4 regions of the Arthrobacter sp. efr-133-TYG-104 genome follow, and region 4 is predicted to be linked to each of the others. Evidence: riboswitches for the same ligand, from Rfam matches in the RefSeq annotation. Region 4 holds a riboswitch; each other region holds the start of a gene.

Region 1 (2,196 bases), on a different contig from region 4:
GTTGGGTGCTATCCGATGATGTGACACGAAAGTCAGGTTAGCCCGAAACGGGCCCGGAGTCTCGAAACCGGTGCACCGTCAATTTGGTGTGCGGTTAAGCGGCGTCCAGCGCTTCGATCAGTGACTTGGCTGCCGTCGTCGGATCATTGGCTTCGGTGATGGCGCGGACGACGACGACGCGGCTGGCCCCCGCGGCCACCACGTGTTCCACGTTGTCAAGATCGATGCCGCCGATCGCGAACCAGGGCAGCGGTTCGTTCCGCCCGGCCTTCTCCTCCACACGCTTCACGGCTTCTGCGGCATATGTGACCAGCTCCAGTCCGACGGCGGCACGGCCAGGTTTGGTCGGCGTTGCCCAGACCGGGCCGACACAGAAATAGTCCAAGGCTGCCGTGCTCGCAGAAGCGTTGATGGCCGCATCGATCTGTTGGGGATCGTGGCTGGAAAGGCCGATCGCTGTGTTGCCGCTGAGAAGCCCGCGGGCAGCATCCAAGGGAAGGTCTTTTTGCCCGATATGGAACACGGGAGCCCCGGAAACACTGGCGACGTCCGCCCGGTCGTTCACGGCCCATAACCGGCCGTGACGCTCGGCAACCGAACGGAGGATCGCAAGTTTTTCCAGTTCCTCGGCCGCTTCCAGGGTCTTATCCCGCAGTTGGATGATGTCCACGCCGCCCTGGAAGGCCGCGTCCACGAAGTCTTCAAAGTCGCCCTGCCGCGCCCGCGCATCAGTGCACAAGTAGAGGCGGGCAGAGGCAATGGCTTGGTGCTGGGTCATGGAACCACAGTAGTTCCTCTAAACTGGGCACGTACTGCGGGAGCCGGAAAACGTCATATGACCGTCCGGCTGAGAGGGCTTCAGCGCCGACCGCTTGACCTGATCCGGCTAGTACCGGCGTAGGGAAGGAAACAGATGGCAGAATCCAGCCACATCCCGGGCGGCGAAGGGCCCCTGCATGCCGACGTCGCCGTGGTCGGTGGGGGAGTCATCGGCCTGGGCATCGCCCACGAAGCCCGTCGACTCGGCCGCTCGGTGGTACTCATCGACCCCCGCCCCGCTACCGGGGCGACCTTTGCTGCCGCCGGAATGCTGGCCCCGGTCAGCGAATTGCACTACCAGGAGGAAGCCCTCCTGGAACTTATGCTCGAATCCTCCCGCTTGTGGCCGTCGTTCGCCGCCGGCCTCTCTACAGCGGGCGGGAGCACCGGTTACCGCACGACGTCGACCCTTGCAGTGGGCGCGGACGCGGCGGATCGTCGTGCGCTGATGGATCTCCGCTCCGCGCAGCTCGCCGCCGGCCTGGCGGTGGAACCCATGGCCTTGCGGCAGGCGCGGGAGCGTGAGCCGCTGCTGAGTCCACATATTTCCTGCGTCTTTGATATTCCATCCGACCATCAGGTGGATCCACGGAAGCTGGCGGCCTGCCTCCTGGCCGGGCTGGCCAGGCATTCACCGGCAGACACCACCTGGGTGGCCGGAGCTAGAGACGGATTCGGGGCGGCGTCCGCAGCAACAGGCCTGATGCAGGACGGCGAACGCGTCACCGGCGTCCAACTCGACTCCGGATCGGTTGTTGTGGCGGAAGAGACGGTGCTGGCCAACGGGCTGGGCGCCCGGCAGTTCCCCGGACTCCCGGACGGGCTGGCACTGCCGCTGCGTCCTGTGTATGGCGACATCCTCAGGCTTCGGGTACCGGAGCACCTCCGGCCTTTGGTCACCTCAACCATCCGGGGAGTGGTCCGTGGCGTGCCCATTTACATCGTTCCCCGGGACGATGGAACGGTGGTCATTGGGGCGACACAAAGAGAAGACGGATTATCGTCGGGCACCGATGCCGTCTCCGCCGGCGGTGTGTACCAACTCCTGCGGGACGCCCAAGCACTGGTTCCGGCGGTGGCCGAACTCGAACTCCTGGAGGTCACAGCCCGCGCCAGGCCGGGCACCCCGGATAACGCACCGCTCCTTGGGCGCGTCGCCGGCTCCAAGGGTGACATTGAAGGGCTGGTCATCGCCACCGGATTCTTCCGCCATGGTGTCCTCCTGACACCAGTCGCCGCCAAGATAGTGGGCCGATTGCTTGATGGCTTCTCGGACCCCCGCTGGTCAATCTTCCGGCCCGACCGGTTCGATCCGCAGCGATCTGCCCTCACGCATTCTGAAAACACTCAAACGCTCAACCTAGGATCGGCATGAAC
Region 2 (2,196 bases), on a different contig from region 4:
CTGCGATATCGGGAAAAGTCGCGATGTTGACCAACGTGGGGACGATCGGAACGGATTGCTCCACCAAGCGGGGAATGTGCCGCGGCAGTAGCCCCGTGGCGTGCTCGATGCAGTCGATGTCGGCGTCGAGCATCTCATCGATGGTGCCCTCGGCGAAGCAATGGGCTGTGACCCGGGCTCCTTCGTCATGGGCTGCAGCGATGGCGTCTTTGACGGTTTTTGCAGGAAAAGAGGACGCTAGATCCCCCATGTCCCGGTCGATCCAGTCACCAACGAGCTTGACCCAGCCATCGCCGTCGCGTGCCTCCTTGCGGACTGTTTCGACAAGTTCGGACGGTTCAATCTCATGGCCCAAGCCCCGCAGGTAGCGTCGGCTCCGGGCGATGTGCCGGCCAGCTCTCAGCAAGCGAGGCAAGTCCTCCCGTTGCTGGACCCAGCGGGTATCGGTTGGCGATCCGGCGTCACGGATCAGCAGCGTCCCGGCGTCGAGGTCCGCCTGGGCCTGGGCGAGCGTGGTTTGCTCATCAACCGCCCCGCCCACTCCCAGCCCAATGTGGCAATGGGCGTCAACGAATCCCGGCAGGACCCAACCGTCCAACACCGCGTCCGGCGGGGCGGAAGGCCGGTCAAAAGTCAGCTGGCCATCCACTGACCACAGCCCTCGCCGTTCCTCGTCAGCCGAGACAAGGACGGGTCCGGAGAATTCGATGATGTTGGCCATGGCAAAAGCCTAGTCCGGACCCACAGGGCTGGGACGTCCCTTAAGGCTGTGATAGCTTCGTCTACGACCACACGGGTGCCCCTGCAGGGGCTGAGATCGGACTGATGCAGTCTGCGACCGTTGAACCTGTCCGGGTAATGCCGGCGAAGGAAGTGAGCAGTCCCTTGAGTAACACCGAAACACAGCACAACCCTGCCCAATCCCAGTCACACTCGCTGGCCTATCTTGAGGATCCCGCGCACGACATCCGGGTCCCCGTCACCGAGATCGCACTGGAGTCCTCTCCCAACGGCGACCCCAACCCTCCCTTGCGGGTATACCGCACGGCGGGTCCTGGCAGTGACCCAGTGGTGGGTCTTGAACCCTTCAGGGCCCCATGGATTCAGTCCCGGGGCGACACGGAAGTCTATTCCGGGCGTGGCCGGAACCTGCTCGACGACGGGAAGTCCGCCGTTCGCCGCGGAGCGGCCTCGGCTGAGTGGAAGGGCACGCAACCTGTGCCCCGCCGCGCCGTCGAGGGCAGGACCGTCACGCAGATGCACTACGCGCGGCAAGGAATCGTCACCCCGGAAATGCGGTTCGTGGCGCTTCGGGAAAACTGCGACGTGGAACTTGTCAGGAGTGAAGTTGCAGCCGGGCGTGCCATCATCCCCAGCAACATCAACCACCCCGAGTCCGAGCCCATGATTATCGGCAAGGCTTTCCTGGTGAAAATCAATGCCAACATCGGAAACTCGGCAGTCACGAGTTCCATCAGGGACGAAGTAGACAAATTGCAGTGGGCCACCCAGTGGGGTGCGGACACCGTCATGGACCTGTCCACGGGCGATGACATCCATACGACCCGCGAGTGGATCGTCCGCAATTCCCCGGTACCGATCGGAACGGTGCCCATCTACCAAGCACTGGAAAAGGTCAACGGCGAAGCCAACAAACTGACGTGGGAAATCTTCCGCGATACGGTGATCGAGCAATGCGAACAAGGTGTGGATTACATGACGATCCATGCCGGCGTCCTGCTGCGCTACGTGCCGCTGACGGCGGACCGCGTCACAGGCATCGTGTCCCGAGGTGGTTCGATCATGGCAGGGTGGTGCCTGGCCCACCACCAGGAGAATTTCCTGTACACCCATTTCGATGAGCTGTGCGGGATCTTCGCCAAGTACGACGTCGCCTTCTCCCTCGGTGATGGTCTGCGCCCCGGCTCCATCGCCGATGCCAACGACGCCGCGCAGTTCGCGGAACTGGACACGCTGGCAGAACTGACCCACCGCGCGTGGGAGTTCGATGTCCAGGTCATGGTGGAAGGCCCCGGACACATCCCCTTCCACCTGGTCCGCGAAAATGTTGAGCGCCAACAGGAACTCTGCAAGGGCGCGCCGTTCTACACACTGGGCCCATTGGTCACGGACATCGCGCCGGGTTACGACCACATCACCTCCGCCATCGGCGCCACCGAAATCGCCCGCTACGGC
Region 3 (2,196 bases), on a different contig from region 4:
ATGGCCAGGATGCCTGCGAGGGCAAGGCGTTGCTTCTGCCCGCCGGACAGCGCCGCCGTCGGGTGATCAAGGGCCAAACCCGCACCAGCCGCGGTGCGCAAGCCGACGTCGTCGAGTGCTTCATGAACGCGGGCCCATATCTCCTCCCGGGGCACGCAGAGGTTCTCCGCGCCAAAGGCGACATCGTCACCCACACGGGAGAGGACAACCTGCGTTTCGGGGTCCTGCTGCATCAAGCCTGCCCGGCCCCGCTGGGCGCGGGGCGCAACGCCGTCGATCAGCAGCGAACCCGTCTCATCCGAGTCGTCTTCCTCATCACCCAAGACCCCGGCTAGGGCATGCAAAAGCGTGGACTTGCCCGCGCCTGAGGGACCCAGCAACAGCACGCGCTCCCCCGGTTCGATCCGGAGGTCAAGGCCTTGAATGGCCGGCTGGGGCCGCCCGGCATGCCGCCAACCCCAGCCCTCGGCCAGGATGGCGGCAGGCCGCGCGTCGTAGGTGGAACCCATCAGTTGAAGACGGGCTCCGAAGCCGCTTTGCGCGACGCGAACGAGCTCAGCACGCCCGTCGTCGCAAGGCCACGGGTGGCGAGCCACGACAGTGCGCCGGCAATGATCGCGCCGGAAACGGTGGTGAAGATGATGTACGTCAGCTTGTCGAGTGCTTCGTAGGCGATGTTCCAACCCCACGGCAGGAAGCAGTCGTTGAGGCCGCAGAACAAGCCCGCGCCCGCTCCGGCGAGGAGCGCCGTCGGCAGGTTGAACTTCTTGTAGCGGAAGGCCGCGAAGATGAGCTCGGCGCCGAGGCCTTGGAGTACGCCGGAGATCAGCACGGTGGTGCCGTACTGGGAGCCCATGATGAGCTCGCTGGCTGCTGCCACGGTTTCGCAGAACAGCGCCGCGCCCGGTTTACGGATGATGAGTGCTCCCAAGACCGCCGGGATCATCCAACCGCCGGCGATGATGCCGGTCAGTGGAGGATACGTTGCGTCCAGCGGGATGGAGATGATTGCGGCGCCCTGGTCCCAAGCCCAGAAGATCACGCCGCCGGCGATGGCGATAAGGGCCGCCACCACGATGTCTACTACGCGCCAGTTGTAACTGGTCTTTTTCACGTTTACCGTGGTCATTTTTTCTGCCTCCTGAGGTTTACAGGAGGGGAAAGCACCTGGGTCCCAGCGGCCTGCGCCGCCCTGATCCGGACACTTTGAGAAGCTCGACTCCCTTGCGCCGGTACTAACCGGATCAGGTTCGAGGGTCTGCGGCTGTCCGCACTCTCAGCGCCCTCGCGTCACCTGCATCGCTGCAGGTTACGACGGCGGCGCTCCCCTGTCGTTTTGAATCTGCCCTTGTGGGCTGGTTCAGTTTACACCTGCGTTGCGGGGCCCGCTCTCCATGATTACGACGACGTTTGCCCTGCGCAGCGGGCCTCGCAACGAGACCTGAGAGAATGACTCAATGACCAACGTTCCGCGGCACACGATTCCGACCGAAAATGGTGCCCCGGCAAAACCGCGCCTCGCCGCGAGCGTCATCTTGCTCCGCGACGCACCAGGTGGCTTGGAAGTCTTTGTCCAGCACCGGGTCAGCACCATGGATTTCGCCGCCGGCATGGTGGTCTTCCCAGGTGGGCGTGTTGACGCGGCGGACCACCACGGGTGGAACTACCCAGCGGACTTGTTGGCGAGCCATGCCGCGGACTGGCACTTGAGCTCCATCAGCGAAGACCCCGCACTGGAACACAAGATGGCCGGCACCATCCTGGCAGCAGCCATCCGTGAGGTCCAGGAGGAGTCCGGACTAACCCTGGAAGCCGCGAATCTCCGGCCATGGGCCAACTGGATCACACCCACAGACATGCCCAAGCGATTCGACACTTTCTTCTACGTCGCAAAGCCGGCCGCGGGAGCTGACCCGCGGCACCAAACAACGGAGGCGTGGCAGTCCTTGTGGATGCCGGTACAACAGATCCTGGAAGCCGAGGCAGCACACAGCCTCAAGCTCATGCCGCCCACGTTCTTCCTGCTCAAGGAAATCGCCGGTTTCGGCTCGGTGGAGGCTGTGTGGTCAGCAGAGCACGACGTCATTCCAGTCCTCGCCGGGCCCGGTTCCCTTGCCGCGTTCCTCAAGGCCCACGCCGGGCCCTAAGGGACACGACGGGAAGCCGCAACGAACGGTGCCGCTCCTGCCGTTGCCA
Region 4 (2,196 bases):
ACCGGCCCAGCGCTGAGGCCCAGCCTCCCGCTGCCCGGACCGATCGCAAGCGTCGCCGCGGCAAGGGTGGGGGACAAGGGCCTGTGGAAGCCGCTGTTCCAGCCCACATGCCTGCGCCGGCACCTTCGGCACCCACGGAAAGCCAGGACCCGGTGCGCCAGGCCAAGGCGGAGGCCACAAGGGCGGCGCTGGCGACTATCGCAGCTGCGGCACATGCCGCGCACCTGCACGACGACGAGGTTCACCGCACTGAGGAGCTGGCGCACCGCCAAGGCGAATCCGGCGAGCCCGTTTCGGGAACCACCCAGACCGGACTGCCCGATGCAGAGCCTGCCGCGGGCGAGGTCTCCGAGACCCGTTCAACCCCGGTTCTGCGATTTGGCGGCGAGGAAGTTGCCCTTCCGTTCGTCGAACACCACGAGGAACCAGCGGTCAAGCCGGCCATGAGCTTGGACCTTTTGGCTGAGGCCTTCTCTCATCTGGGAGAGGCTCCGGCGTCCGCAGAACAGGCACCCGCAGGACACGAACCGGCTGAACAGGCACCCGCCGCAGCGGAGCCCGAAACATCGGCTCCCGGCCCGCAGCAGGACCTTGGCCGTGCCCCTGCTTCCGGGTCGCGCCGCGGCCGCCGTAACCGCAGCGCCAGCAGGGCCCAAGGAGCTGCCAACGAGACAAGCGTGGAGCACACAGTGGGCGCCGCTTCCGGCGGATCGGCCCACGAGGCAAAGGCTCCGGCCGAGCCCGCCAAGAAAGCTTCATCGGATGAGCCCATCATCCTCGGAGTCGGCGTACCGGCGTCGGAACTGTAGCGCAAACACCTGAAGGACCCGGCAACTCCGCCTACGCGGAGTTGCCGGGTCCTTTGCCGTTCCGGTCGCGGTTCCGAGCCGTTCCGAATTACCCAGCGGCAGGTTTGGCCGTTAAGCTGGGGAACTGACACGGGGTGCCGGCATTAGGCCAGGCTGAGATCCAGACCCGTTGAACCTGTCCGGTTAGCACCGGCGAAGGGATGTCCCATGACAACGTCGCCATACCCTGCCGTTTACCCTTTAAACCTTTCGCGTCGCTCCATACCGCGCGTGCTGAGCATCGCGGGCTCCGATCCGTCCGGGGGCGCCGGGATACAAGCGGACCTCAAGAGCATCGCTGCGCAGGGGGGCTACGGGATGGCGGCCATCACGGCCTTGACAGCACAGAACACCATGGGCGTCCGTGCCGTGCACGTCCCCCCGGTTGAGTTCTTGCGCCAACAGTTGGATGCCATCGGAGACGATATCGCCGTCGACGCCGTCAAGGTTGGCATGCTCGGCGACGTCGCCGTGATCAACGAGGTTCGGGCTTGGCTCGAAGAGACGCGTCCCGCCGTCGTGGTGATAGATCCGGTGATGGTTGCCACAAGTGGCGACCGGCTCCTGCGCGAATCCTCAGAGTCAGCTTTGCGGGAACTCCTGCCCCTTGCGGACCTCGTTACCCCCAACCTCCCTGAGCTCGCCGTCCTGTTGGGGGAGCCCGAGGCAACGGACTGGGCTACGGCGCTGGACCAAGGCAAGCGTCTGGCGGCCGAGTACGGAAACACGGTGTTGGTCAAGGGAGGCCACCTGGCCGGTAGTGAATGCCCCGACGCCCTCGTTAACACCACGGGTCTCCTCGGCCAAGATGTCATCGAGGTGGCCGGTGCCAGGGTGGAGACAGTAAACAGCCACGGGACCGGATGCTCCCTGTCATCGGCATTAGCCACAGTCCAGGTCCGCACCGGTAATTGGGAGGCCTCCCTGCGCGAAGTAAAACCATGGTTACTTCAGGCGCTGGCTACGTCCGACGTCCTCGGTGTAGGCCACGGGAAAGGCCCTGTGCACCACTTCCACCACCTCCACACAGGACTCCAGCAGGGGGAGTTTGCCAAGGTTCTCTGGCGGGAGGCGTGGCCTGAATTGGAGGCAATTTACGGACTCAGCTTCATCCAGGGCCTCCAGTCCGGGGCGCTCGACGAGACGGAATTCACGTACTACCTCGCCCAGGACGCCCTCTACCTTAACGGCTACTCAAGGGTGCTGGCCCGGGCAGGTGCGCTTGCCCCCACCGAGGAGGAGCAATTGTTCTGGGCCCGGGGATCGCAGATGTGCTTAGAGGTCGAGTCAGAGCTGCACAGGAACTGGTTGAGCACCAGGACGGCGACAACCATAACCGGGCCTGTCA

The links. Region 4 has a riboswitch for thiamine pyrophosphate ahead of thiD (bifunctional hydroxymethylpyrimidine kinase/phosphomethylpyrimidine kinase). Riboswitches for the same ligand answer to the same signal wherever they lie in the genome.
Region 1: linked by a shared signal. The riboswitch ahead of thiO (glycine oxidase ThiO) and the one ahead of thiD (bifunctional hydroxymethylpyrimidine kinase/phosphomethylpyrimidine kinase) in region 4 are both predicted to bind thiamine pyrophosphate.
Region 2: linked by a shared signal. The riboswitch ahead of thiC (phosphomethylpyrimidine synthase ThiC) and the one ahead of thiD (bifunctional hydroxymethylpyrimidine kinase/phosphomethylpyrimidine kinase) in region 4 are both predicted to bind thiamine pyrophosphate.
Region 3: linked by a shared signal. The riboswitch ahead of QRN04_RS17900 (ECF transporter S component) and the one ahead of thiD (bifunctional hydroxymethylpyrimidine kinase/phosphomethylpyrimidine kinase) in region 4 are both predicted to bind thiamine pyrophosphate.

Annotation. Positions count from the first base shown of each region.
Region 1 is NZ_JARVTA010000012.1:77,225-79,420, forward strand. It holds gene QRN04_RS10565 (RNB domain-containing ribonuclease) at 1-27, opposite strand, end outside; gene thiE (thiamine phosphate synthase) at 95-778, opposite strand; TPP riboswitch at 805-921, shown strand; gene thiO (glycine oxidase ThiO) at 914-2,194, shown strand; gene thiS (sulfur carrier protein ThiS) at 2,191-2,196, shown strand, end outside.
Region 2 is NZ_JARVTA010000006.1:59,734-61,929, reverse strand. It holds gene QRN04_RS05955 (amidohydrolase family protein) at 1-721, opposite strand, end outside; TPP riboswitch at 783-890, shown strand; gene thiC (phosphomethylpyrimidine synthase ThiC) at 859-2,196, shown strand, end outside.
Region 3 is NZ_JARVTA010000037.1:26,513-28,708, forward strand. It holds gene QRN04_RS17895 (ABC transporter ATP-binding protein) at 1-509, opposite strand, end outside; gene QRN04_RS17900 (ECF transporter S component) at 509-1,129, opposite strand; TPP riboswitch at 1,204-1,340, opposite strand; gene QRN04_RS17905 (NUDIX hydrolase) at 1,458-2,147, shown strand.
Region 4 is NZ_JARVTA010000017.1:31,585-33,780, forward strand. It holds gene QRN04_RS13160 (Rne/Rng family ribonuclease) at 1-809, shown strand, start outside; TPP riboswitch at 930-1,027, shown strand; gene thiD (bifunctional hydroxymethylpyrimidine kinase/phosphomethylpyrimidine kinase) at 1,017-2,196, shown strand, end outside.